DNA from 2 places in the Chthonomonas calidirosea T49 genome. Region 2 is predicted to be linked to the other one. Evidence: riboswitches for the same ligand, from Rfam matches in the RefSeq annotation. Region 2 holds a riboswitch; the other holds the start of a gene.
The links. Region 2 has a riboswitch for thiamine pyrophosphate ahead of thiE (thiamine phosphate synthase). Riboswitches for the same ligand answer to the same signal wherever they lie in the genome.
Positions count from the first base shown of each region.

Region 1: linked by a shared signal. The riboswitch ahead of CCALI_RS14675 (type II secretion system protein) and the one ahead of thiE (thiamine phosphate synthase) in region 2 are both predicted to bind thiamine pyrophosphate.

Region 1 is NC_021487.1:422,981-434,956, forward strand. It holds gene CCALI_RS01855 (beta-mannosidase) at 1-1,676, shown strand, start outside; gene gatB (Asp-tRNA(Asn)/Glu-tRNA(Gln) amidotransferase subunit GatB) at 1,707-3,161, shown strand; gene CCALI_RS01865 (HEAT repeat domain-containing protein) at 3,127-4,383, shown strand; gene CCALI_RS14660 (tetratricopeptide repeat protein) at 4,567-5,226, shown strand; gene CCALI_RS01875 (YggT family protein) at 5,231-5,524, shown strand; gene CCALI_RS01880 (hypothetical protein) at 5,615-5,860, opposite strand; gene CCALI_RS14665 (DUF1559 family PulG-like putative transporter) at 5,903-6,700, opposite strand; gene CCALI_RS01890 (Gfo/Idh/MocA family protein) at 7,048-8,151, shown strand; gene CCALI_RS01895 (sodium:solute symporter family protein) at 8,153-9,574, opposite strand; gene CCALI_RS14670 (thiamine diphosphokinase) at 9,571-10,230, opposite strand; gene CCALI_RS14675 (type II secretion system protein) at 10,235-11,038, opposite strand; TPP riboswitch at 11,137-11,237, opposite strand; gene CCALI_RS01910 (ammonium transporter) at 11,315-11,976, opposite strand, start outside.
Region 2 is NC_021487.1:1,955,525-1,967,500, reverse strand. It holds gene CCALI_RS08140 (bifunctional diguanylate cyclase/phosphodiesterase) at 1-517, shown strand, start outside; gene CCALI_RS08135 (proline--tRNA ligase) at 582-2,387, opposite strand; gene gltB (glutamate synthase large subunit) at 2,600-7,159, shown strand; gene CCALI_RS08125 (lysophospholipid acyltransferase family protein) at 7,297-8,004, shown strand; TPP riboswitch at 8,234-8,342, shown strand; partial or broken gene thiE (thiamine phosphate synthase) at 8,404-9,031, shown strand; gene thiS (sulfur carrier protein ThiS) at 9,019-9,351, shown strand; gene CCALI_RS08110 (thiazole synthase) at 9,252-10,049, shown strand; gene CCALI_RS08105 (FAD-dependent oxidoreductase) at 10,046-11,029, shown strand; gene thiC (phosphomethylpyrimidine synthase ThiC) at 11,026-11,976, shown strand, end outside.

The DNA of each region.
Region 1 (11,976 bases), 1.5 Mb from region 2:
GGACAAGCTATAGAACAGAATGGATGCTGGAGTGCGATGGGCAAACGGTGGACGTTGCTTGCTGCCAAACAGGTTTACGAAAGATAGAGCTTGTACGTCAGTCGGACGAATATGGTGAGAGCTTTGAATTTCTAATCAACGGTAGGAAGCTATTCGTTAAGGGAGCAAACTGGATTCCGGCAAGTTCTTTTCCTGAACATCTGCCCTCCGTCAATTCCAGTGCAAAATCTAACAAGGTGTACAGCGACAAGGTGTACAACCTTTTACGTCAAGCGGCCGATGCCGGTGTAAATATGTTACGAGTATGGGGTGGTGGGCTTTACGAGTCCGAGCAGTTTTACTCATTGTGTGACCAGTTTGGCATTCTGGTGTGGCAAGATTTTCCTTATGCCTGTTCCTACTATCCAGATACCGGAGAGTACGAGGTAAAAGCTATCGCCGAAGCGCGAGCGGCCGTTCGGCGTTTACGCTTACATCCCTCTCTGGCTTTGTGGTGTGGGAATAACGAGAACCAGCAGATGCATCATGATGGCTGGGTTGGAAGATCAAATCTGCCTGTCCGATTTTTGGGTGAGAGGCTTTACGAAGAGATACTTCCCAAGATTGTGGCGGAGGAGGACCCCGATCGGCCTTACTGGCCTGGCTCTCCTTATGGGGGGGAGAACCCCAACAGCGAAGAGATGGGTGACCGACATAATTGGAACGTATGGCATGGTGCTGGTGACTGGGTGCACTATCGCGAGGATAAAGGCCGCTTTATTTCCGAGTTTGGATTCGCTTCTTCTTGTAGCTTAACTTGTTGGGAGCGGTGGCTTTCTTCCGAAATGCGCTGGGCGCATTCCCCTGCAGTGCGTTGGCATGATAAGACTCGGAAAGGATACGAGACCTATTTAGGACTTATTGCCCTGCATTTTCCGTACCCGCGTCAGTTAGAGGAGCTTGTCTACTATTCGCAACTGAATCAAGCAGAGGCGTTGCGATGCGGCATTGAGCACTGGCGGCGAAGTAAGCAGCGATGCCGTGGTACTCTCTTTTGGCAATGGAACGATTGTTGGCCTGTGCAGTCTTGGTCTGTGATAGATTATGAGGGCGTGCCGAAAGCGGCCTACTATGCCATCAAGCGTGCCTACGCCCCACTTGTGATATCCTTATTTTTAGAAGATAATGTCCTTGTGGCCTGGATCGTTCAGGACTCTGCAAAACCCCTACAGGGTGTTTTAAATGTGGAGATCTGTAATTTTAGTGGACAGGTTCTTCTACAGAGGTCGTACGAAGTACGCGTAGCTGCCGATGATGCCATGGAGGTGGGTCGCTTTGCTTTGGATTTGTCTGAAGCCGCTCGTCGAGAAAGTTTTGCGTGGGGTTATTTCGAGGGAACTGATGGTGAGCATTCTGAAGCTCTCATCCTCCTTTGCGAGCCAAAGGATATCGTTCGCGCCGATCCCGGACTAGAGTGGGAGCTTGCCGGGAGTGATAATCTATGGACTCTTGCACTTCGTTCTCAGCGCTTTGCCCCCTATGTCTGGCTGCGTTTGGGAAATGGAGCCCATGGGAGATTCAGCGATAACTTTTTCTGTTTACGTCCTGGTGAGCAAAAGCAGGTTTCGCTCGAGCTGGAGGGAGTGCCGGTTTCGGAGGAAGTCATTCGTCAATTACTACACATTCGAACGTTTTAATATATGGGATGAGAAAGGGTAGATGTGTTTATGAGAGAGTATGAGGCATGCATCGGCATGGAATGCCATGCTGAGCTGCTAACAGAGAGCAAGATGTTTTGCGGCTGTAAGAACGAATTCGGTGGAGAGCCGAACACGCGTTGCTGCCCGGTATGTGCAGGGATGCCGGGAAGTTTGCCTGTGGCAAACAGACAGGCGGTGGAGCATGTAATTCGGGCGGCGCTTGCTCTCAACTGTGAAATCAATCCGAAGGCCAAGTTCGACCGTAAAAACTATTTCTATCCCGATTTGCCGAAAGGTTACCAAATCAGCGAATATGATGAGCCGATTGGCCGTAACGGGTATTTGGATATTGAGGTCAACGGAGAGATTAAGCGCGTACGCATTCGTAGGGTTCATTTAGAGGAGGATACCGGCAAGCTGTTTCATATGGCCGGAAACGAGAGCTACATTGACCTGAATCGTAGCGGTGTTCCTCTGATGGAGATCGTAACCGATTTTCCACCTGATATCCATACGCCTGAGGAGGCGAGGGCTTACTTGGTAAAGCTACGTGCTATTCTGACCTACATCGGGGTATGCGACGGCAAAATGGAGCAGGGGTCTCTACGTTGTGAGCCAAACGTTTCCGTGCGGGTGAAGGGAACTGAGGAGTACGGCACAAAGACCGAGATAAAGAACTTGAACTCTTTCCGCTCTGTCCAGAAGGGAATAGAGTATGAGATCGCACGCCAGATCGCGTTGCTTGAACGAGGCGAAAGAGTCGTGCAAGAGACTCGTGGGTGGAACGAGGCGCGACAGGCCACTTTTCCTCAGCGATCTAAAGAGGTCGAACAAGAGTATCGTTATTTCCCTGAACCAGATCTTGTGCCGCTGCAGATCACCCCGGAATGGATTGAGGCGATAAAGGCCACGATGCCAGAACTTCCTGATGCAAAGAAGGCACGTTTCATGAGTGAGTATGGACTTTCAGATTATGATGCCTCTTATCTGACGGAAACAAGAGCGCTTGCCGACTATTTTGAGGAGACCGCCAAGCATGCAGGAGACGCCAAAGCTGCTGCAAACTGGATTATGGGCGATTTGAGTCGGCTTTTAAATGCGGAAGGGAAAGAGATAGATGCCTGCCCCATAACGCCGCGTCAGCTCGGGAGCATGATTCGGATGATTGCCGATGGTACTATCAGTGGCAAGATCGCAAAAATGCTTATTGAGCACATGTATCAGAGTGGAGAAGACCCTGACAAAATTGCTGCGCGTGAAGGGCTTGTCACATTGCGTGACGAATCGGCAATCAGGCAGATGGTTCAGCAGGTGTTTGCTGAGAACCCGAAAATCGTTGCCGATATCTTGGAAAAAGGTCTCGTACAGAAAAAAGGCTTTCTTGTAGGACAAGTGATGAAGCTCTCCCAAGGCAAGGCCGATCCAACAAAGGTGAACCGCTTAATAGATGAGATGTTGGCAGAAGAGCAAAAAGTTCGTTAAACCTATTTTCCTCAGAAACGCTTGCAAGGCGTTGAAGGGGCTATGGGGCGTTTGCCTCTTGGCGATTGCTCTTTGGGCAACGGAAGCCAAAGCCGATCGGACAGACGATTTGATACGGGCGCTCGCTTCGCCGCAGGTCTCGCAGCGTGTGGATGCTGCGCAATCGTTAGCCGTGTTAAAAGATCCGCGTACAATCCCCGCTCTGCTGAAGGCCATGGGTGATCCCGTAGCCTCCGTCCGTGCCAATGCCTTACGCGGACTAGCAAATATTCTAAAACCAAAAGATGTGCCGATACTTATACCCTATCTTAAAGACAAGGACGTATACCGTCGTGCAGGAGCGGCAGAACTTCTAGGTATTCTAGGTGATCGAAGGGCACTACCTGCTCTTGAATCCGCCATGGATGATGCTTCCACTCTCGTTCGAGTGGAAGTTGTAACAGCACTTGGAGAGATCGGTGATCCTGCAGCAGCAAAGGTCTTATGGAGACGGCTAACGGATGTCAGCCCGCGGGTAAGGTTGGAGACGGCTGTGGCCTTGGGGCGATTACGTGACCCCACATCCGCCGACAAACTATTGTCTCTTCTACAAGATTCCAACGAAAACGTGAGAATCGCTGCCGCAGTTTCTATTGCCCAGATCGGCAATCGTAGTGTGGTACCTGCTTTACTGCGGCGGATGCAGATGACAACCACCGATTCAGATTTGAAGTATTATGCTGCCTATGCTTTAGGGCGCTTAGGGGATAGGCGGGCAGAGGCCACCCTCATAAATGCGCTGAAGGATGGCAAGAATCGCTATTTGCGAGCACAAGCCGCAGCCGCGCTAGGTGGGTTGGGCCAAAAAAGTGCGGTGCCGGCATTGATCTTAGGCCTGCACGATCGCTTTGTGCTGGTGCGATTCGCTTCTGCTCAAGCGTTAGGACGGTTGCGCGACAGGTTAGCGGTTCCTGCGCTAATACGTTCTTTACACGACTCTAATGAGGATGTGCGGGAGCAGAGTGCCAAGGCGTTAGGGCTTATTGGAGACAGAACTGCTGTGCCTGCATTGATCTATGCTGCATTTCATGATACAGACGACGCGATTCCAAAGGCGGCAGCGCTCGCGCTTGGGCGTATAAAGGATAGACGCGCATTGCCGGCTCTCAAGAAACTCTCTCGAAATTCGGACCCTACCGTTCGTGAGGCGGCAAAATGGGCACTAACCCAATTTGGGAGGTAGCCCATTCTTATGGGGAAATCATAGTAGACAAAAATAGAGTTATTGGAACGTGTTAATTTTACCGTATACTTAGTTTGGATGGATTTCGCGGCCATGCAAGATTTTAACAGGGATGTACAGGCTATGTACCAGAAGCGAATCGAGCGATTAAGAAGTATTGTCAGACAATATAGTGGTTGGATAATGATGCTTATGCTACCTGTCTTTATGACAGGAGCGGCAATGGCGGATGGGCCTACAGGGAATAAAAAACCGCACCCGGTCTCCTTTTCAAACGCCAAAACGCCAGAGCAGGTAGATTCTCCTGGTAGCAACATATTAAGAGACGTTGCTGCCGAACCAGCTACAGCAGATGCCATCACTGCAGAGGTGTTACGCTATCTATATGAACAAGCCGACTCGCATTTCGATGCGGGCGAGTATAATCACTGTATCAACCTCAACCAGATTGTAGCACAGGGTGACCCTCATAATGTCGAAACCTATGCTAACAATGCGTGGCTTTTATGGTCTACCGATCGAGCACAAGAGGGGATCGCGACTCTGAAACGGGGTATTGAGGCGAATCCTGATACCTACTATATGTATGATGAGATGGGAGATTTCTACTGGCTTTATTTGAAGGATCCAAAGTCGGCCATTCCCTATTACGAAAAAGCCGTTCAGTTTAAGTGTCCTTGGTTTACGTGGCATAATCTCGCGCACTGTTACGAACAGTTAGGGGAGTGGAGCAAAGCCGAAGCGGCCTGGGAGCATGCTGCTCAGTATCCAGACGACCCTATTGCGAGCATTCATTTAAAGCGAATAAAAGAGAAGCTCGTTCAACAACGTTCAGGAGGGTAGAAGAATGTATTTCGGGGAACCCGTTGGTATCGGCGGAATCATTTTGTGGCTGTTGAACCTATTGAACTTTCTGCTGCTGGTCTATGTAATTATCTCATGGCTGCAAGTTTTTCGCGTGGATCTAGGGCCATTTCGTTCAGTGGCACGTTTTTTAGATTCGATTTTTGAACCGATGCTGGCACCTATACGTCGCCTCGTTCCACCTGAGAAGCTGGGTGGTATAGACATATCCCCTCTGATTTTGATCATTGCGGTGCAAGTTGTTGCCCAGTTTGTAGCTCATCAGATCGGCCCCTAGAACGACGCGAGGCATAGATAATTTCCCTAAATCTCTATAAAAAAACCGCCCCGGAGCTGCTAACGGGGCGGTTTGCTCAGGAGTGAGCAATTAAGGATGAGTTGGAGCTGCTTGCTGTTGTGTTTGGTTCAACATTTTCTGTCGGGCCTCTTCGTTGAGTTTTTGAATCATTTTCAGTGCTTCTGGGGGTGGTCCTCCGGGAGGTGGCTTAGTTTCCATACGCTTTATGTCCTCAGGCGACATGGTATTATCCACATTGCAACCCGTGAAGCTAACCAACCCAGCTAGCACCACTAGCAGACCAAGGGCGATCCGTGTATATCGGGTTTTAGGCATTTTTATCTCAGACCTTTCTTTGAGTTAGTGGTGGTACTGAACTTACTGCCGAGTTGCGTCCCACATATTATTCTGCGGTTGATTAACCGGATCGGGATTAGTAGCTGTTGGCGTCATGGCTTTTACGTGACCATCTGCGAAGGCAAAGTTGGCCTTTTGGGCGTGGACCGCCGTCACGGCACCGTTTGGTCCATTTGGATCGTAAGGATTGGTCACAGAAGTAGCCGGTATAGTTCCATTAGGAATCTCACCGGGTGAGAAACTATCCCACCAGTTTACTCCAGTGAACATGCAGCCGGGGCCGAAATCGAGCAGGTTCCCCGGAATCGTGTTGATATTAGGTTGCAGAGCGTCCTTTTCTGTAAAGAGAATAGTTTCAGCAGGGCGTCCGATACGAGCTTGTGAAGTGGTGGTCGTGCCCATCCAGCTTTGCGACATACCCATGACACCAAAAACGCTCCAGTTGGAACCGTCCCATTTCATATAGCCATTGGAAGCGTAGGAGAGGCGGATGCCGCCCCAAGGTTGGGTCCAGGAGGGGGGAGTTCCAATAGGATCGTCGGGGCAGCGAAAGACCTGCAAGTTTTGCACGTAAGGTTGCACAAGAACGTACCACGTGTTTGCGTACCAGCTTTGCTGCAGACCGGTGGGGAAAACCTCATCATAGTCTTGGGTATACATCAGGATCGAGGTTGCAAGCTGCTTCTCGTTAGAGACGCAGGAGATTGCCCTTGCTTTTTCGCGTGCCTGTGCGAACACAGGGAAGAGAATGGCTGCCAGAATCGCTATAATCGCGATCACGACAAGCAGTTCGATGAGTGTAAAAGCTTTTCGTTGCATTTACATATCTCCCAGTAGGTTGTGTAACATCAGTCGAGTTTAGTTCAAAGTGTGGAGAACAAGAGCCAATGATTGAAAGGGTTCGATGGCTGAATTATCGTTTCATTCACCTTAAAGTCAGGCTCTCATTCCATTAATCGAACTGTTTCGATTATACACCATTCACGGTCGGCTTGTCAATAGACATTCTACTAGTTTTATTCTGTCGCTAGGGATATGCGCGGAGTACAGGGAATTCAGATTAGATTTTCAGGCTTTGTGGGCTCAAGCTATAGAGGGGGAATAACAGGAGATCATGCATTAAGTGTCGAAGTTAAGCATCAAACTGTCTATAGAAAGGGGTTTTGATGGAAAGGCCTGTACGTATCGGCATTATCGGTTGTGGGCAGATCGCCCAGATTCATCTTCAGAACTACTCACGCATTTCAGGGGTCGAGATTGTGGCCTGTGCCGACATTGATGCTGCAGCGGCGGATAGCACTGCGGCGATATTTTCTATCCCCAACGTATATTATCGGACGCAAGAGCTACTTCAACGAGACGACCTTGATGCTGTAGATGTGTGTCTTCATAACAATCTCCACATGCCTGCAACCGTGGCTGCTTTGGAGCGGGGCTTCCATGTCTATTGTGAAAAGCCGATGGCTGGTTCCTACCGCGATGCAGTAACTATGCTAGAGTGCGCACGCGAGAAGGGGAAGATGCTCCATATCCAACTCGGTTTTCTCTACTCCGATGAGACGCGCGCAGCTAAAGAGCTCATTGATAGTGGTTTGCTAGGTGAAATATATCATGCACGTTCTACTGGTTTTCGCAGAAGAGGAAGGCCCTATGTGGATGGCTACGGGAAAGCGCCCTTTGTACAAAAAGCCATCGCAGGTGGGGGAGCGCTCTATGATATGGGGGTGTACCATATCTCACAACTCCTTTATCTGCTCGGCAACCCGAAGGTAGAGCGTATTACCGGCAAGACCTATCAGAAGCTGCCGATGGATGAGGAGCGACGACGGACGGCTGGTTACAGCGTGGAAGAGCTGGCTATGGGGTTTGTGCGATTTGAAGGAGATTTGACAATGGATATCATTGAGGCTTGGGCGATTGAGTTAGATGGCTTTGAGGGTTCATCGCTGGTTGGGACCAAAGGTGGTATACGGCTACAGCCATTCGGATACTATCATAGTGTAGGCGATCTTGACCTAAACGCAACCGCGAATTTGAGTGGAGCTCGATTTCGCTGGAATAGCTTGCGCGGAGAAGGTGAGCTGTTTGGCAGCTCACAGCAGCACTGGATAGCTGCTTTACAGGGGCGCGTTTCGCTGTTGCCTACGGCAGAGATCGCCTTAAATACTATGCTGATTTCAGAAGGTATCTATCTTTCGGCAGAGCGTGGCGAAGAGGTAACGGCGGAAGAGGTAAAGGCGTTGTCTAAATCTACGGCCCTCCCGCTGTAGGCTAGATGTTTTGCATTTTTGCCGTTTGCTTGATGCCGAGGAGATAAAAGCTGCCACTTACTAGTAGCCCAGGTATCAGGGGTGGAAGGCCCCAGAGATCTCGGTAATTGCCGTGGTAGTAATACCAACCAAGCCCGAGATCTAAGAAGGCAACAAGGGAGCCATAGAGCATCGCCCGAAAGGCGTAACGGGCTGGGATTTTCCATTTTGGAGGACAGAGGTATGCCCCGACTAATGGCAGTAGTAGACCTGATACGATGAGATTTCCAAAAAGGTACCACTGTTCTACAACAGAGCGTACCATCAAAGCGATACCGATAGAGATAGAGGACGTAAGTACCAGTCCGATGCGAGTATAGCGAGGCACATTCTGAGGCCCGTTTTCGTTCCGAAGGCGCCATATAAAATCTCGCCCAATGGTCATGGCTGAGATAAAAGTATAGGAAACAGTCGCGGCCATGATGGGGGCTAGCATCCCGACGTAGAAAAAGCCACGAAGGCCGTGCGGCAAAACCTTGGCAGCAATAGTTGGAAAAGCTAAGGTAGGATCGCTTAGATTGGGAAAAAGAACACGTGTGAACAGCCCAGTGAGAAAAGTAAGGGAGTCAAAAGTGAACCAGCAGACAACAGCAACGAGAATGCCTAGGGAAGCGACGTACGGAGTTTTCGCGGCGTAGCATCGCTGATGAAACCCTGGATCGGTAAATGTTTGGAGTGCGATGACACTCCATGCCAGAAGCCATAGCACGTTATGGGTACCAAGCACAGTGAAGTAACGCGGTGGGAGGTGATCGGCATGAAGAAGCTGCCGGACACCACCGAATTTCGCTAAGCAAAAGGCCACCGTTAAAATAAAACCAGAAAACATTAACAGAAACTGTAACGTATTAACGCGTACATCGGCAAGAAAACCGCCCATAAGCGCATAGATGATCGAGAAGAGCGTTCCGATTAGCATCGCCAGCCAGAGCGGCCATCCAAAGAGGAGTTGCAGGAGAATTCCGAGCATCAGCACATACTGCGATGGGGTAGCGTAAAGAAAGGCAAGAAAGGCCCCTAGCAGGGCTGTTTTCCTGTCGTACTCTATTTCCAATCGATCGGGAATGGTATAGAGGTTCGTGCCCGCTTGACGAACGCGTTTTGCTAAGAAGAGCGCGAAGAGGATGGCGAACAGATAGTAGGGTACGCCGTTCGCCATCCACGCCGCAAGGCCGTCGGTATAGACGAACTCCCCAGCACCCAAGATTCCACCGTACCATGTAGCCACGAGAGTGGCAACGAATATGGGCAAGCTAAGGTTGCGGTCTGCGATTAAGTAGCTTTCAGTAGTAATGTGGTTTCTCCGTAGCCCAACCCATAGCAGAAAAGCCAAGTAGACAATTAAAAACAACCAGTCGTATAGGGAAAAATGAGGATTGGTCATGGGGCTGGTGTTTCCCTGATGGAGGAGCTTAGTAAGCAGAGAAAAACCGTACCCTGCACTAACTCGATTTCTACATTCCGTCCGAGCGCTTTATTGCTCACCGCCCGCGTGCCAGGTTGCAACAATAGGTGATCTGCCTCCCACTGCACCCCATGAATAGAAAGGATAGCAGGTTCAATTGCGATAACGGAGATGATATCGTCTGGCTGAGTGGGCAGTATGCGTTTGCTCGGGGAGTTCCTGTTCGCAGAGAGGCACCACAAGAAGGTGTTTGCTTCCTGAATACATAGAGTCATTGTTCGATGCCAGGATAGTAAGAGAGCGAGATTTGCAAGCGTGTGATCGAGCCTGCCACCTGTAGCTCCCAACACAGTGACTTGAGTCGCACCGCGATCTCTGGCCAGTTGAAGCGACTTTTCTAAGTCTGCGTAGTCCTGATTGGGTGCGACGACGATTTCTGCTGCTGGAAACAGTTGACTCGCGTGAGCTTTATCTATAGAATCGAAATCGCCACAAATAAGATGAGGCTGAAGTCCAAGATCATACGCTTTCATAGCAGCGCCATCGGTAGCGATAATCAGATCGGCTGTAGCAGCAACACGTTGAGCTAGATCGCGAGGGGGTGGCGAGCCGTTAGCAAGGATCAGTACGTGCATGTTCTTAATCGCAGAGCCAATAGTAAGTAGGTGGGTTTCCAGGATTGCCGTCGGTGGCTGCATTGGGGTCGAGTTGTCCGCTGCGCTCACCTCCTGGGCACACGACTTCATTGTCGAAGGCTGCACTTGAGACGATGAACTTGCCGTGTCCATCTGCGAACACGATTCCTCCTCCGCGCGGATGCCACTGTTGAAAATAGCCGGGAATGTAGCCATAGCTTGGATTTGTTCCAAACCAAGGCATCATCTCATCTCGCATGAGGCGTGTTTCTGCTGGCAGTGCTAGTGAGGCTAAAGTGACCACTTGTGTCGTGGTATAGAGAATGTTATCTTGGCTCGATTCATTTGCGATGGTGGTAAAGATGCCGTGATCGAAGCGATAGCTTGAACCATAGCAGTCAAAATAGGTGTTTGTATTTGGGCAGCCGTCATTTTGATAGGTAGTATAGAGTGAGGGGCCGCCCTGATCATCCGGACACTTGAAAATAAGATGATTTTTGACGTAAGGCATCAACTCAACTTCTACCCCTTTGTGAGCGGGTGTTCCAGAAGGCGCGGGGACATTGTGGATAGGGTCCCAGGTATTGTAGGCATAGAAGATGGGAAACGTTTCATCGTAATCCTGAAGGTACATCTGCACCGCCATGCTTAGCTGTCGGACATTCGAAGTACAGACGGCTTGGCGGGCTTGCTCACGTGCTTGAGCAAAAACAGGAAAGAGGATAGCTGCAAGAACAGCTATTATCGCGATAACTACTAGAAGCTCAATGAGCGTAAATGCTTTTTTGAGGTAGATTGGTAGAACCATTACTTTCTCCTTGTGGTCCAACGCGGTGTCGTTCCAAAAGTCAAATCGTGGGCGAAAAGCAGAAAGCCACCGCTCCGAGCTTTGGGAGCGATGGCTGCATAAATGAGTCATTGCTTCCCTCCGTCGGCATTACCCGAATCAGGTTCATAGGGTTGGGCTAGGTAGCCCTCTCAGCTTTACAGCACCCCTAGCATAGAATGAGGATATAGTCAGACTCTACCTGCATTTGGAAGCATTTGTCAACTTACTTACGTTAGAGTTCATGACAACATGGCTTTACTCAGCCATGACATAGGCAGACTCGCCGTGCTGGGTAAGGTCGAGACCTATGTTTTCATCTTCCACGTTGACGCGCAGGCCCATGGTGGCGCTAAGAATTTTCGTAAGTATCCAAGTGCCTATAGCTGCATATGCAACAGCGCTGGCAACGGCAATAGTCTGTTTGATGAACAGAGTAAGGCCGCCACCGTAGAAAAGGCCGTTACTTCCGGAGCCGTTCACGAGGACGGAAGCGAAGAGGCCTGTTGCGAGCGCTCCCCATATCCCTCCCATACCGTGCACTCCAAACACGTCGAGAGCGTCATCGTAGTGAAATCGGTGTTTAAGTTTGATAGCATAGAAGGAGATGAAGGCCACTCCAACGCCGATGAGCAAAGCCGGAATGGGGCCGACATAGCCTGAGGCCGGTGTAATGGCTACAAGACCTGCGACCGCACCCGTGGCAAAGCCTAGCGCTGTAGGTTTTTTGTAGATACTCCATTCAATGAGTATCCATGTAAGTCCGGCGATAGACGCAGCTATGTGGGTGGCGACGAAGGCGGAGGAGGCAAGTCCGCCTGAGGCCAAGGCACTGCCGGCATTAAAGCCGAACCATCCGAACCACAGTAATGCGGTTCCTACCAGGGTCATAGTGAGGTTATGGGGACGCATCTCTTCTC
Region 2 (11,976 bases):
TCAAGAACGGCTTGATGCCAATATGTCGGCCGGCCTCGTTCGCGTGGACATTGCGGCCCTGCAAGCCTATAACCGCGACTACGGTGTTGCCTTCGGAGACGCCCTCATTGTTCAAGTGGCCGAGCGTCTTAGGCGAGCTTCTAGGGAGCACGGTGCCCCTACCGATCAGATATTCCACTTAGGGGGCGATAACTTCGTGTTGCTTACACAATCCGCTAAAGTTGCGGTACTTTGCTATGTATTAGCTAACGATGACGACACGGTGGAGGTAGACCCTCCCTCCGAGGCAGAACCGGCCTCTTGGTCGAAGTCGGAGAAGACAAGTAAAAAGCTCCATGTTGTAGGCCTCACCCTCCGCAGAAAAGCTGGGGCAAAACCGGCGCAAGACACGCCGCCCCCGTCTAATGCAAGGGCGGCACTACAGGCTTTGGAGAAACTTTTGCGGGAACTGCAGCGGCGCCCTGATATCTCCTGGGCCGTAGATAAGATCCCATCGCTCTTGCCGAAAAGCGCTTAAGAGACCTGCCTTCAGCCAATGTTCTCAGGTGTCGCCTAGGCCGACTTATTTGTAAAAGAGCGGATTACGGCTGTTCTTCTGTAGGCCACTTAGGCGCAGCGTCGGCGGTGTTTCTTAGAGCGGCCTGCATCGCATCTACCTGTTGACGTGCAAGGGTGGGGGCGTCCGCCAAAGGAACGATCTCTTTTACCGTGCCGTCTCGCCGGCGCAACTCCACACCCCCTTGCTGCAAAGAGCGCTCTGATATGACGATCTGCAGCGGCATTCCCCGAAGGTCGGCGTCGGCAAATTTCACGCCGGGCGAAACCTCCCGATCGTCGTAGAGGGTCTCCACCTCGGCTTGTTGCAGCGCTGCATAGAGCGATTCGGTTTTCGCGATATTCTCCGGCGTGCGACACAGACCGATGAGGTTGAGCGCGTAGGGAGCTACCGAGATCGGCCACATGAGTCCTTTTTCATCCCGATAGGCTTCGGCCACACAGGCGAGCAATCTTCCCACGCCGATACCGTAGGAGCCCATGACGATCGGTTTTTGGTTGCCGTCTTCATCCGTGTAGAAGGCTTGAAGCGCTATCGAGTAGCGGGTACCAAGTTGAAAAATGTTTCCCACTTCTACGCCTCTTTTCAGTGCGAGCGGTGCGCCACATCGGATGCATAAGGCTCCTTCACCGGCCTGAGCGATATTGGCCACAATATCGGGCTGAAAGTCGCGCCCGCAACACACATTGCGGAGGTGATACCCCTCTTCGTTCGCTCCGGCAACCAAGTTTGTCTCTTCGACGAGAAGATCGTCGGCTATCACCAGAGCCTTGCCAGGCGGAATGCCCACGGGCGATGCGTAGCCGGGAACCATGCCGGCCTCCAAAATCTCCTCTGGATGCGCAGGACGCAGGGCGATGGCATGCGTGCTGTTTTTGACAAGCGTCTGATTCGTCTCCATATCCCCGCGAACTAGCGCTACGACAAGCTTTTGCACAAAACCGCCTTCAGCGGATTCGCCTTCTGTGGGTGGAAAGGTGCCCATAAAGAAGACCGCTTTGGCCGTGCTGCTGGTGGGAATGCCGAGGTAGGCTGCCAGCGACTCAATCGTCGTTGTGCCCGGCGTTGCTACACGTTCCAGAGGGCGAGGCGGATCGGTGTTGGCACGGACTTTACGAAATGTCGCCACCTCTTGATTGGCCGCATAGCCACACTGCTCACAAACCACCAGAGTATCCTCCCCGATGTCGGTGAGGTACATGAACTCATGAGCAAGCTTTCCGCCCATCATGCCCACGTCGCTGCCAACAGCGAGTAAAGAAAGCCCTACTCGCGCCCCAATGCGAAAATAGGCGTTATAGTGAGCGATATACTGTTTTTGAAGTCCTGCCTCATCTTTATCGAGAGAGTAGGAGTCTTTCATGAGAAACTCGCGTACTCGGATGAGCCCACCGCGTGCGCGAGGTTCATCTCGAAACTTCGTCTGTATTTGGTAAACGAGCTGAGGAAGTTGGCGGTAAGAGCGAATCTCTGAGGCCGCCAGTTCCGCCACCACCTCCTCATGCGTCATGGCCAACAGCATCGGGTGTCCGCGTCGGTCACGAAAACGCACCATGGTCTCGTCTATGGTTTCCCAACGCCCGCTCCGTTGCCATAGCTCGGCGGGATGCACAACGGGCAGGTTCAGCTCTTGCCCACCAATAGCGTTCATCTCTTCCCGCAGTATCTGTTCAATTTTGCGAACAGCTCGCCAAGCGAGAGGGAGATAAGAGAAAATGCCGGTAGCAAGTTGCCGCACATAGCCGGCCTGTAAAAGAAGCTGATGTGAAGCGATGTCGGTTTCTGCTGGCGGATGGCGAAGGGTTTCTCCAAACAACTGTGAGACGCGCATAGTTTCTCCGTTCTCCAAGAATGCTAAGGAGAACATTGTAGACTACAGCGCACATGCACGTCAACACACTTGACTTTCTTGGCAAACTTGTGCTAACATTTTTTCCCTTTTCACATTGGAGTGAGTTTGGGGCGCGATGCGGCGCGTTGACCTCGCTTTTGCAGCAGCTTTTGTAAGCTGTGGTAGGAAGTGAACATACGGAGGCAGACCGAATGCAGAAGAGACTTGGTTCGTTCTCTCGTGCTGAGGGGCTCTATGACCCCGAATTTGAACATGACGCCTGTGGTGTTGGTTTCGTAGCGCATATCAAGGGGGAAAAATCGCACGCCATTATTGAAAAAGGCCTAGGCGTGCTCCAAAACCTTGTACATCGTGGGGCGTGTGGTTGTGACCCCGAAACTGGAGATGGTGCTGGCATCCTGATCCAGATCCCTCATGCCTTCTTTGCACGGGAGCTTGCCGCACAAGGAGTTGAGCTGCCACCCCCCGGCCACTATGGGGTTGGAATGATCTTTCTTCCTCCCGATATGGAAGAGCGCACACGCTATGAGCGGATCATCGATCGCGTGGCCCAAGAGGAGGGGCAGCCGGTTATTGCGTGGCGCGACGTGCCGGTGGATAACACGAAAATCGGCTCGCTGGCGCGCTCGTGCGAGCCGGTCATTCGCCAAGTTTTCCTTAAACGCAACCCACAGCTGCCCGACGAGGATGCGTTTGAGCGCAAGCTGTTCGTGATTCGACGGGTCGTCCAAAATGAGATCGCGCGGATGCGCCTGCCTCAAGAACACTTTTTCTACGTTTGCAGCCTCTCTTGTCGTACTGTGGTCTATAAGGGGCTTCTGCTGGCTCATCAGATCGCCGCTTTCTACCAAGACCTCAATGCGCCCGATATGGTTACCGCATTGGCTCTGGTGCATCAGCGATTCTCCACCAACACCTTCCCATCGTGGGATCTCGCTCACCCCTATCGCTATCTTGCTCATAATGGGGAGATCAACACCTTGCGCGGTAACCGCAACTGGATGCGCGCGCGTGAAGCCCGTCTCAGCTCCCCGCTTTTCGGCGAGGACATCAAAAAGATTGTGCCGCTGGTCAACCGTTCCGGCTCCGACTCGGCGACCCTTGACAACGCTCTTGAAGTGTTAACGCTGAGCGGTCGTAGCCTCCCTCACGCCATGATGATGCTCATCCCCGAGGCTTGGGATGGCAACGATCTGATGGATCCTGATAAAAAGGCCTTTTACGAATATCATGCCTGCCTGATGGAGCCATGGGATGGGCCGGCGGCCGTTGCTTTCACCGATGGGCGCGTGATCGGAGCCGTGCTCGATCGGAACGGTCTACGACCCGCCCGCTATCTTGTAACCGATGACGACCTCGTGGTGATGGCCTCCGAAACCGGCGTCATTGACATCGGCCCTGAGCACATTGTCGAAAAGGGACGCCTACAGCCCGGCAAAATGTTCTTGGTGGATCTGCAGCAAGGCCGCATTATCAGCGATGAGGAGTTGAAACACAGTATTGCGACAGCACACCCTTATCGGCAATGGCTGGAGCAGAACCGCATTACCCTTCAGCAGCTTCCCGATGTGGCGCCACCAAAGCCTTCTGACCATAAAACGATTCTCACGCGCCAAAACGTTTTTGGCTATACGTTGGAGGACTTAAAGTTTATCTTTCAGCCCATGGCCACCACCGGGGAGCAGCCGCTTGGCTCTATGGGCACTGATACCCCATTGGCGGTGCTTTCCAACCGACCGCAACTGCTTTACAACTACTTCAAACAGCTCTTTGCGCAGGTTACCAATCCGCCGATTGACCCCATTCGGGAAGACCTTGTCATGTCGCTTACCGACTACATTGGGCGAGAGGGTAACCTGTTCGACACCACGCCAGAACATGCCAAGATGCTTCGACTCGAATCGCCCATTCTCACGAACGTGGAGTTGGAGCGTCTCCGCCATGTGAATCATCCCGATTTCCGGGCCATCACCCTCTCGGCCGTTTTCTCTGTTAAAGAGGAGAACGGGTTAGAGAAGGCACTGGAGAGGCTTTGCGAGCAGGCTTCACGTGCTGTTGCCGACGGTGTAAGCTTCCTTATCCTCTCCGACAGGGAGGTAGATGCCGAGCATGCTCCGATTCCAGCACTACTGGCCACCTCCGGAGTACATCATCATCTTATTCGTGAAGGCACCCGCACCCAAGCGGGGTTGATCATCGAAACGGGCGAGGCGCGCGAGGTGATGCACTTTGCGCTGCTCATAGGCTACGGAGCCAGCGCCATCAACCCCTACCTCGCGTTCGAGACGCTGGAAGATATGTATCGGCGATCGATGTTGCCGCAGGATTTGCCGCTCGATAAAGCCATTAAAAACTACATCAAAGCGGTAAACAAAGGGTTGCTGAAAACGTTTGCCAAGATGGGCATCTCCACCCTGCAAAGCTATCGCGGCGCCCAAATCTTTGAGGCCATCGGTCTTGGGCAGGAGCTTGTGGATCGCTACTTCACGGGGACGCCCAGCCGCCTCGGTGGAATTGGGCTAAAGGAGATTCAGCGAGAGGCGCTTGCCCGGCATCACTATGCCTATCCGCCTCAAGAGATACCCGAAACCCTTGAGCTTGATCCGGGCGGGCAGTACCAATGGCGCCGCTACGGTGAATATCACCAGTATAATCCCGACACCATCGCGACCCTTCAGATCGCCGTTCGGCGCAATAGCTATAAGGACTTTAAAGAGTTCTCGCGTTTGGCCAACGATCAGAGCGTGAATCGGGCTACCTTGCGCGGCCTGTTCCGCTTCAAGCCCGGCAATCCTATTCCCATTGAAGAGGTTGAGCCGGCCAAAGAGATCGTGAAGCGCTTTGTAACCGGCGCCATGTCGCTAGGTTCTATTAGCCGTGAGGCGCACGAAACCCTCGCCATTGCCATGAATCGCATTGGCGGAAAGAGCAATACCGGAGAAGGCGGAGAGGACCCCGTGCGCTACATCCCTGATCCGAACGGCGATAGCCGCCGCAGCGCCATTAAGCAGGTCGCTTCCGCGCGTTTCGGTGTGACGACCGAGTATCTCGTCAACGCCGATGAACTGCAGATCAAGATGGCGCAAGGCGCTAAGCCCGGTGAAGGAGGGGAGCTGCCTGGGCACAAGGTGGATGAATATATTGCCCGTATTCGTCATACCACGCCCGGTGTTACACTAATTTCGCCGCCGCCCCATCACGACATCTACTCAATAGAAGACCTGGCTCAGCTCATTTTTGACCTAAAAAATGCCAATCCAAACGCGCGTATATCGGTAAAGCTGGTGGCCGAGGTTGGCGTGGGAACGGTAGCAGCCGGAGTTGCAAAGGCGCACGCCGACCACATCCTCATAAGTGGGCATGATGGAGGTACGGGCGCCTCGCCACTTTCCAGCATTAAACATGCTGGTATCCCTTGGGAGCTCGGTCTGGCCGAGACCCAACAGGTTCTGGTGAAGAACAATCTGCGTGGGCGCGTACGTCTACAAACCGATGGGCAGCTGAAAACGGGGCGCGATGTGGCCATTGCTGCCCTGCTTGGCGCCGAGGAGTTTGGCTTCGCTAGCGCGCCGCTTGTGGCCATGGGCTGCATTATGATGCGGGTCTGTCATCTCGGCACTTGCCCTGTAGGTATTGCCACACAAGACCCCGTGTTGCGCCAGCGATTTGCAGGCCAGCCCGAGCATGTCATAAACTTCTTCTTCTTTGTAGCCGAGGAGCTACGAGAGATCATGGCACAGCTGGGATTCCGCACCGTGGACGAGATGGTGGGCCGGACGGATATGCTCGATGTGCAGCCGGCTATAGATCACTGGAAGGCCTACAATCTCGACCTCACGCCGTTGCTGACAATGCCGGAGGTGGATAAAAACGTGCCGGTGCGCTGCGTGATGAAGCAGGATCACGGCTTGGAAAATGTGCTCGACCATAAACTCATCGCTTTGGCGCAGCCCGCTTTGGAGCGTCAGGAGTGTGTACGCGCTGAGTTGCCTATTCGAAATAGCAATCGAGCTACCGGTGCCATGCTTTCCGGCAAGATCGCTCTTAAATATGGGGCAAAAGGACTTCCGGACGACACCATCCATTTCAAATTCAACGGCTCCGCTGGACAGTCGTTTGGGGCCTTCCTCGTACCTGGAGTTACGTTCGAGCTGGAGGGGGATGCCAACGACTATCTCGGCAAAGGGCTATCGGGTGGCCGTATCATCGTCTACCCGCCCAAAGAGTCGCCCTTCGACCCAGCTGAAAACATTGTGGCCGGCAACACCATCCTTTATGGGGCCACGAGCGGAGAGGTGTATCTGCGTGGTGTCGTTGGGGAGCGGTTCTGCGTGCGCAACAGCGGCGCTGTCGCTGTGGTGGAGGGCACGGGCGACCACGGCTGTGAGTATATGACCGGTGGGGTTGTGGTCGTGCTAGGGCGCACTGGGCGCAACTTTGCTGCCGGTATGAGCGGAGGTGAAGCGTTTGTATGGGACCCCGACGGCACGTTCCACCTGCGTTGTAACCTTAATCACGGGCTTACGGAGCTGGAGCCTTTGCGTGAAGAACGCGATATCGCATTGGTTCGCGAGCTTGTTGAGAATCACTACCGTTATACGGGGAGTGATCGGGCCGCCGCTCTGCTTGAACGCTGGGAGGAGGCGCTTTCTCAGTTTGTGAAGGTTGTCTCTTTGGAATATCGGCGTGTGCTTCAACAGCGTGCCCTCAGTGCAACACAGACCGCCGAGGCTGCTGGCGTTAGCGCTTAGGAAAGAGTCCCGTTAGTCGTTCCTTTGGGCGCTCGGAGCCGTGCTCCGAGCGCTTTTTGTGAGTCTTCAAATAGTAATTGGGAGATGGCGTTGCTATAGGCTAAAATAACATCCAAATCCATTGCAAAAGGTAGGACATGCTTTATTGGATTATCTGGGCGATCGCCTGGCTGCTGTTGCGTTCCCTCTACGCTCTTTTCGGCGGGTTGAAAATAGAGGGCGCCGAAAACGTTCCTCGGAAAGGGGGCGTGCTCGTAGCCCCAAACCACATCAGCGATGCCGACGGCCCTACGATCTATCTTGCGTTGAAACGCCCTTGCTGGGGTATGGCCAAGTCCGAACTGTTCCAGACGCGTTTTCTTCGCTACATTCTTCGCCTATTTCATGCCTTTCCCGTTAAGCGCTACTCGGCCGATCTCGCGGCCTTACGGCAGGCGGAGGAGCTGTTGAAGCAGGGTGAGGCAGTTGTGATCTTTCCTGAGGGCAAGCTGAGCGAGGATGGGCAGCTTCAACCTTTTCTGCCAGGGGTGATCTTAGTGGCGGAAAGGGCGGGTGCTCCCATTTTACCGGTAGCTCTTATCGGTACAGACCAACTGCTGCCCTACGGAAAGCTGATTCCAAGGCCGACGCGCAGGCCCGTTGTGGTACGGTTCGGTAGGCCAATCCTGCTAGAGGAGCTACTAAGGGGGCTGAAAAAGCGAGAGCGTTTGGAGAAAGGCGCGGAGCGACTTCGCGCTATTGTGAAGGCGCTGCTTGAGAACCAGCCTTATCCTCCTTTCACCGAGGATACCCCTGAAAACAAAGCAGTAGGTGGGGAGACGCCGACCACGGAATCCCTCTCATAGAGTGTTGTTCTGCGCGCGGAGGTAGGGTCAAAGCTTCACTCTTCTCCTCGCGAGGGTTGTCGCCGTACGAGGCTCAAGTGGTTGTCACAAAAAAGTGGCCAAAAAAATTTTTTCCGATTAGGTGTGACTTTTTCGCCGCTGCCTGTGTTATAATAGATGTATGTGGTGAAGACACCGCTTTTCAGGCTCTCCCATATGAGCGGGGTCGAAACCAGGCATTTATAAATAAATAGAGGGCTAGGGGGTGCTCCAAAGAGGAGCTGAGAGCCGGGTGACCCCGGCAACCCTTGGAACCTGATCCGGTTAGTACCGGCGGAGGGAAGCCATGGTAAAAGCATCTCTTATCCGTTGTTTTCATGGCACCTCCCAGCTCGGTGAAACGATCTGGGAGGTGTTCGTATGTTAGGTCGTCTCTATTTGGTGATCACACCGCGCCCCGGTCAGGGCGAGTCGGAGATTTTAGCACGTGCCGAGGCCGCCCTCAACGGAGGTGTAGACACTCTTCAGTTGCGGGCTAAAGACTGGGACGCTCTGCCTATTCTCCATCTCGGTGAGAAGCTTCTCTCGCTATGTCGTCGTTATCGAATTCCCTTTGTGCTCAACGATCGCCCCGACCTCGCGGTGCTGCTTGGGGCCGGATGGCGTTCATGTAGGTCAAAGTGATCTGACGCCTCAACAGGCGCGTCGTTTCTTCCAAGGGATCGTTGGTCGTAGCACTCATGCTCCCGAACAGGCGCAAAGGGCTCTTGTGGAAGAGGCCGATTACCTCTCTATCGGGCCAGTGTGGGAGACCCCCACGAAGTTGGGACGCCCTGCAGCAGGGCTGGAGTATGTGCGCTGGGCCGCTCAAAACCTTTCCCAGCAAACCGTTTGGTATGCCATCGGGGGCATCCAGATAACAAACCTTCCCCAAGTGCTTGAAGCAGGCGCACGGCGGATTGTCGTGGTGCGAGCTATCTACGATGCAGACAGCCCGCAAAAAGCTGCGCGTGCTATGAAGGAGGAGCTTGAACGATGGTCTACGTAAACGGGGAACCGCGCCAGGCCGCTGGCAAAACGTTGGAAGAGCTGTTGAAAGAGCTTCAGCTAAATCCGCAACTGGTTGCCGTTTTGGTGAATGAGACCGTGTATCCTCGCGGCAAACTGCCTTTAGAACCTTTGAAAGAAGGCGATGTGGTGGAGATAGTGACGTTGATGCAAGGGGGTAGGGGCCTAGCGTTCGGGCCTCACCTGACAAGGAGGAGATCGTGTCCGACTCATTGGTTATCGCGAACCAAACATTTCGAAGCCGCCTTATCGTGGGCACAGGCAAATATCACGATCGGGGCGTTATGCGGGATGCCCTAGAGGCCTCCGGTGCCGAGATAGTGACCGTCTCGATTCGGCGGGTAGAGATCGGCGCGCCAGGGCATCAGGGGCTTCTAGAGGAGGTGATGGGTAAATATCATCTACTGCCTAATACGGCCGGGGCGAAAACGGCAGAGGAGGCGGTTCGTATTGCCCGTCTTGGTCGCGCCTTAACCGGCGAGAACTGGGTGAAGCTTGAGGTCATACCCGACCCGCTGTATCTGCTTCCCGATCCCATAGAAACCTATCACGCAGCCAAGATTCTGCTGCAGGAGGGGTTCATCGTGCTGCCCTACATCGGCCCCGATCCGGTTCTTGCAACAAAACTTGGGGCCATCGGATGTGCCACGGTCATGCCGTTGGCCGCCCCCATCGGATCGGGTTGGGGAGTGAAGACCCGAGCGCTGATCGAGGTGTTTCTGCGTCTGCGGGATCAGCTACCCCCTATCGTTATAGATGCTGGGTTGGGGCTTCCCTCGCACGCTGCGGAGGTGATGGAATTAGGAGCCGATGCCGTGTTGGTGAACACGGCCATTGCAGAAGCAAAAGACCCCGTGGCGATGGCAGCCGCCTTTCGTATGGCTGTGGAGGCAGGTCGGAAAGCCTATCTTGCCGGGCCTATGACCGCTCGGGAAACGGCCAGTCCAAGCAGTCCCGTGGTAGGGGTGCCGCTAGTGCAGCCGGAGGCCCCCGTATGACCCAAGCGGATGTCTTGCCATCTATCTCGTTAGAGGTGTTCTCTCACCACCATGAGGTGATCATCGTCGGGGGCGGCATTATCGGGAGCCTCATCGCCTATACTCTTCGTCGAGCTGGAGCCGAGGTGATAATGCTCGATGCCGGTTTTGAAGGCGAGGCGACCCGCGCCTCCGCGGGTATGTTGGCTCCCTATCCGGAAGGCCTCGCTGGCGAACTCCTTGAATGGGCGGAGGAGAGCATCGCGCTTTACCCTGCTCTAGTTGCAGAGCTCCAGGAACAGACCGGCATTGCTGTGCCCTTCTCGTTAGAAGGAACCGGCCTTGTTATGCCGGGGGGTGAGGATCACTTATCGGTATGGCCATCTCTGGCCTCTCTAAACCTGCGAGGCCGATCTTATCCGGGCGGTTATGTGCATCCGCTGCGTCTGAAAGAGGCGTTATGGCAGGCCTTTCAACGGATGGGCGGGCTGGTGCTTCGTGCCGAAGCCCTGTTGGTGACACCAGGGAGGGTGGAGACCGATAGAGGAGCTTTGCTCGGTTCTCACATCGTTTTGGCAACAGGCGCTTGGTCGGGGCGTTTCGGATTAGGGGTGCAGCCGGTGAAGGGGGAAGCAATGTGGCTCGAAACAGCACCTCCGACGATTCCTTTGTTCTTTGAAGAGGGCTATCTTCTCCCACGAGATGGAGGACTTTACGTGGGGGCTACCCAACGGGAAGGGTGGCGTCCCGGAGTAGACCTCATCGGGCTTCAATGGCTTATCTCCTTTGTGCACAACCATGTTCCACACCTCGAAACGGCCCCTATAGGGGCGCTTTTATGGGGCTATCGCCCCATGGGGACGCTACAGGTAGGCGAGATCGCCTCGGGCCTATATGCCGCCACGGGGCACGGACGTAATGGGGTTTTGTTAGCTCCAGCAACCGCACAACGTATCGCAAGATCCATTTTGGGGGTTTCCCCGAGGAGGAGTAGAGGATGACGCAGTTAGAGGCAGCAAGAAAAGGCCATATTACCGAACAGATGGCCTATGTGGCGGAGCGCGAAGGCGTTTCACCGGAGTTTGTTCGTGAGCAGGTTGCAGCCGGACGTGTGGTTATTCCGGCCAATCCAAACCATACAACTCTCAGCCACTTCACCGCTATTGGGGAAGGGATGCGCGTAAAAATTAACGCGAACCTGGGCACCTCCTACGACTATGTCCACCCGGACGAAGAGGTAGAAAAGGTAAAAGTGGCCATTCAGTACGGTGCTGACACGGTGATGGATCTCTCCACGGGCGGAGATATCGCCGCCATTCGGCAGAGAACTCTGGAAGCGAGCACCGTTCCCCTTGGCACCGTGCCTATCTATGAGGCCGAGTTTCGCGCGGCCAAACGCAAGAGCTTCTTCGATATGACTGCCGATGAACTGTTTGAGGTTATCGAGGAGCATGGGAAGTCTGGGGTGGACTACATCACCGTGCACTGCGGTGTGACCCGCGAGGCGTTAATGCGCTACCAAAACACGCACCGCACCACGGGCATTGTGTCGCGTGGTGGCGGACTTTTGGCCGCCTGGATGCTGAAGCGTGAGGAGGAAAACCCGCTTTGGGAGCGCTTTGATGATCTGCTGGACATCGCGCGAACCTACGACATGACCCTTTCTCTGGGAGATGGCCTTCGGCCGGGGTCGCTTGACGATGCCACCGATCGCCCGCAAATTCAAGAGCTCTTGCTGATTGGAGAGCTCGTGGAGCGCTCTCGACGAGCGGGTGTGCAGGCGATGGTCGAAGGGCCGGGGCATATTCCTCTCAACGAGATACAGACCAACGTGCAGATCCAGAAGAAGCTGACACGCCACGCCCCCTTCTACATTTTGGGAATGCTGCCCATAGATACCGGTGCGGCATTTGATCACATTGTGGGCGCTATCGGAGGGGCCGTGGCC